DNA from 2 places in the Pontimonas sp. genome. Region 2 is predicted to be linked to the other one. Evidence: predicted binding sites of a transcription regulator. Region 2 holds the regulator's gene; the other holds the start of a gene.
What was found. The regulator HrcA, encoded in region 2, represses chaperone genes, less so after heat shock. The targets are predictions, from matches to a motif close to TTNGCACTCGNNNNNNNCGAGTGCNAA.
Positions count from the first base shown of each region.

Region 1: a site for HrcA is predicted at 862-888, ahead of groL (chaperonin GroEL). Genes of this name have one in related genera too.

Region 1 covers NZ_JAVLBO010000029.1:7,818-10,021, forward strand. Annotated here, with positions in the region: gene RI518_RS07075 (DUF3048 domain-containing protein) at 1-814, shown strand, start outside; gene groL (chaperonin GroEL) at 930-2,204, shown strand, end outside.
Region 2 covers NZ_JAVLBO010000001.1:43,795-45,998, reverse strand. Annotated here, with positions in the region: gene hemW (radical SAM family heme chaperone HemW) at 1-761, shown strand, start outside; gene hrcA (heat-inducible transcriptional repressor HrcA) at 841-1,878, shown strand; gene dnaJ (molecular chaperone DnaJ) at 1,880-2,204, shown strand, end outside.

The sequences.
Region 1 (2,204 bases), on a different contig from region 2:
GAGGCCCCAAGTGGGCCTCGATGAGGCCGATATTGTCTTCGAAGAACTCGTTGAAGGCGGCCTCACCCGCTACGTCGCGGTGTGGCACTCTTCGCTCCCGGCCGAGGTGGGCCCGGTGCGCTCGGTCCGACCGATGGATCCCGACATTGTGAGTCCCTTTGGCGGCATCATCGCCTATTCGGGGGGCCAACAGCGCTTTGTGGAGGCGATGCTCGACGCGCCGGTTGCCAGTGCAATCAATGGACAAAGCGACGTCGAGGACTTCTTTTACCGCAGTAGCGACAAAATCGCCCCGCACAATGTCATTGTGCGGGCGCCGGAACTGGTGTCCTATTTTCAGGACCGGGCGGGCCCGCCGCCCCAGTTCAACTATTCGACCGGAGTGGCCGAATCGAGCGCCGCGACTGACGGCGTTGAGGCCGGTTTGTTGCGCGTCTTTTTCAGCGGTTCGTCTTTTCCCGCCTGGGAATACGACCCGGAACGCGGTTCCTACCTGCGCCAACAAACAAACGGCGCCCCCGATAACGCGCTGTCTGGTGAGCAGATTGCGGCGGACAACGTGGTCGTGCTCGAAGTGAACATTGACGTCATTCAAGATATCCCCACCACCCAAATGGTCGACTCGGGAGAGGGTGTTGTCGCCACCGGCGGTGGCGTCCTCGACATCCTCTGGTCGAAGTCGGCTCCCGAGGCGCCGATTGAGTTGACTGACACTTCGGGGGCCCGGGTGTTGCTTGCCCCCGGACAGACCTGGGTTCAGCTGATTCCCGCGGAAGGCGCTGGCGTCCCGGCCGGTCAAGTGGAGCTGGAGTAAACGCCCCTCCTGCACTTGCACTCTCAGGCGGAGAGTGCCAAAATCAATTAGCACTCGCTGTTTGTGAGTGCAAATTTGACTCACTGTAAACGTCCAGGAGGGACGAGAAACTGACATGGCAAAACTAATTGCTTTCGATGAAGAGGCCCGTCGCGGTCTCGAGCGCGGACTCAACGTCCTCGCCGATGCGGTCAAGGTCACGCTGGGACCCCGCGGCCGCAACGTGGTGCTGGAAAAGAAGTGGGGCGCCCCCACCATCACCAACGATGGTGTCTCGATTGCCAAAGAAATCGATCTCGAGGACCCCTTCGAAAAAATCGGCGCCGAGCTGGTGAAAGAGGTCGCCAAGAAAACTGACGACGTCGCCGGTGACGGCACCACCACCTCGGTGGTTCTCGCTCAGGCGATGGTGCGCGAGGGCCTGCGCAACGTCGCGGCCGGAGCGGACCCCATCGCGCTGAAGCGCGGAATGGAAAAGGCCGTCAACGCCGTATCCGACCGACTGCTGGCCAGCGCGAAAGAGGTCGAGACCAAAGAAGAAATCGCTGCCACCGCATCGATTTCCGCCGCCGACCCCGCCATTGGTGACCTGATTGCTGAGGCAATCGACAAGGTGGGTAAAGAAGGTGTGGTGACCGTTGAAGAGTCCAACACTTTCGGTACCACCCTGGAGCTCACCGAGGGTATGCGCTTTGACAAGGGTTACCTCTCGGCCTACATGGTCACCGACAACGAGCGTCAGGAAGCGGTCTTCGAAGACCCCTACATCCTGATCGTCAACTCGAAGATTTCGGCGATCAAGGACCTGCTTCCCGTGGTCGACCAGGTCATCCAGTCCGGCAAGCAAATGCTGATTATCGCCGAAGACGTGGAGGGCGAAGCACTCGCCACCCTCGTGGTGAACAAGATCCGCGGAATCTTCAAGTCGGTCGCCGTGAAGGCTCCCGGTTTTGGTGATCGCCGTAAGGCCATGCTCCAGGACATCGCCATCCTCACCGGTGGTCAGGTCATCAGCGAAGAGGTCGGCCTGAAGCTCGAGGGAACCACCCTCGACATGCTCGGTCGCGCCCGCAAGGTGGTTGTCACCAAAGACGAGACCACCATTGTGGAAGGTGCTGGCGAGTCCGAAGCCATCGCCGGTCGCGTCAAGCAGATCCGCCAGGAGATTGAAAACTCCGACAGCGACTACGACCGCGAGAAGCTCCAGGAGCGCCTGGCCAAGCTCGCCGGTGGTGTCGCCGTGATCAAGGCCGGTGCGGCCACCGAGGTGGAGCTCAAAGAGCGCAAACACCGCATCGAAGATGCCGTGCGTAACGCCAAGGCTGCCGTTGAAGAGGGAATCGTCGCCGGTGGTGGCGTGGCCCTCATCCAGGCGGCCGTCGTGGCACTG
Region 2 (2,204 bases):
TCCCCCACGTTCTCTCCACCCTCGATCGCACCCACACTCCAGAGAGCGTGCCCGCGGTGGTGAGGGCCGCTGCTGATGCGGGCCTGCAGGTGTCGCTCGACCTCATTTATGCAACGCCGGGGGAGTCGGCAGCCGACTGGCAGGAGAGTCTCGATCGGGCACTCGAGCTTGAGCCCGATCACATTTCCGCCTACTCGCTCATCGTGGAGCCGGGAACAGCCCTCGCGCGACGGATTCGACGGGGTGAGTGTGAACAGATCGACGACGACACTCAGGCGGAGTTTTACGAACAGGCTGATGCGACACTGAGTGCGGCCGGATACCAGTGGTACGAAGTGAGTAACTGGTCACGCCGGCCCGATGCACTCTCTCGCCACAACCTCAATTACTGGTTGGGCGGCGACTGGTGGGGCATTGGACCAGGAGCCCATTCCCACGTGGGTGGGGTGCGCTGGTGGAACGTGAAACACCCCCTCGCCTACCAGGAGCGCGTAGACCGCGGGGAGTCTCCCGCGCAAGGACGAGAAGTCTTGGATGAGCACACGAGGTGGGTCGAATCGGTCATGCTGGGTCTTCGCACAAGGAAAGGATTGTCCACCAAGGCGCTGAGCGACCATTACCCGCCAGCGCGGCAGATTCTCCGCGACGCGCTCGAGGCCGGTTGGTTAGACGCCGACGCCTTCGCAGTTGATCGAGTGGAGCTCACGCGCGCGGGCCGACTTTTCGCCGATGGTCTCTCCGCGCGGCTGACGGGCGGCTAGGACAGTTTTCAGGACTCGCCAGTGACCGGCAGTATCATGAGCAGTTCAGTAAGGCGACTGCTAACGAAGGAGGTGGCTGGTGGTTTCTGACCGTGCTCTCAACGTCTTGCGCGTCATCGTCCAGGATTTCATCGACTCCAGCGAACCCGTTGCGTCGAAAGCAATCGCCGAGCGTCCCGGTTTTGGGGTGTCGGCGGCGACCATCCGAAACGATATGGCGCTGTTGGAAGAAGAGGACCTGATTGCCGCACCCCACACGTCAGCGGGTCGTATTCCCACCGATAAGGGCTACCGAGTGTTTGTCGATAGCCTCACCCACCACCGGCCGCTCACATCGGCCCAGCGCTCCGCCATTGAACGATTCCTTGACCAGTCAGTCGATCTCGATGACACCCTGACGCGGACAGTCCGGATGCTCTCCCAGCTGACTAACCAGGTGGCCCTGATCCAGTATCCGAGCTTTGGTAATGCACGTGTGCGTCACGTCGAACTACTCCCAATGGACTCTGAGCGGGTCATGGTGATTTTGATTACCGATTCGGGCCACGTCGATCAAAGTGTTGTCAACTGGACAGAGACGCCCGATGACGCCGTGGTGGGGGAAATTAGAGCCACCATCAACGAAGCGGTGATGGGTAAAAGCCTGGACGACGTTCAACTCGCTCTCCAGATGTTGCCGGGTCAGGCCAGTCCCGAGCGGCGAGAAATCGTAGAGCGACTCGTCGATGGCCTCTGTCGCACCCTGGAGGCCCACCGGACCAACAGACTGTTGGTGGCGGGGGCGGCGAATCTCGTGCGCACCGAAACCGATTTTTCGGACAGCGTCTACCCGGTATTGGAAGCGATTGAAGAGCAGGTGACCGTGTTGAAACTCTTCACCGAAATGCAGCAGGGTGGTGACGACGTGTTTGCCAGAATTGGTCGCGAAATGTCCGCACCGCTCTCAGAGACCTCCGTCGTCGCCGGTTCCTATCAGTCGGGGGAGACCGATTTGGGGGTGGTGGGCGTGTTGGGGCCCACGAGGATGGACTACCCCGGAAATATGGCGGCCGTTCAAGCCGTTGCTCGTTACTTGACCAGACTGCTCGACGTGCAGTCAGGAAGCGGAGAAAAATAGCGTGGCTGTTGACCACTATGAAGTCTTGGGTGTCGCTCGCGACGCCTCGGCAGAGGACATTCGCAAGGCCTACCGCCGTCTGGCGAGGGAGCTACACCCCGATGTGAATCAGGATGAAGGCGCCGAAGACCGGTTTAAGCAGGTCACCCACGCCTACGAAGTGCTCTCAGACACCCAATCCCGGCAGCGCTACGACCGCGGCGGTGACGAGCAGGGTGGCTTTGGCCCCTTCGGCGACATCTTTGAGACCTTTTTCGGCGGAGGTGGGGGCACGCGGGGGCCGAGACCGCGCACGGAACGAGGCCAAGACGCCCTCCTCCGCGTCG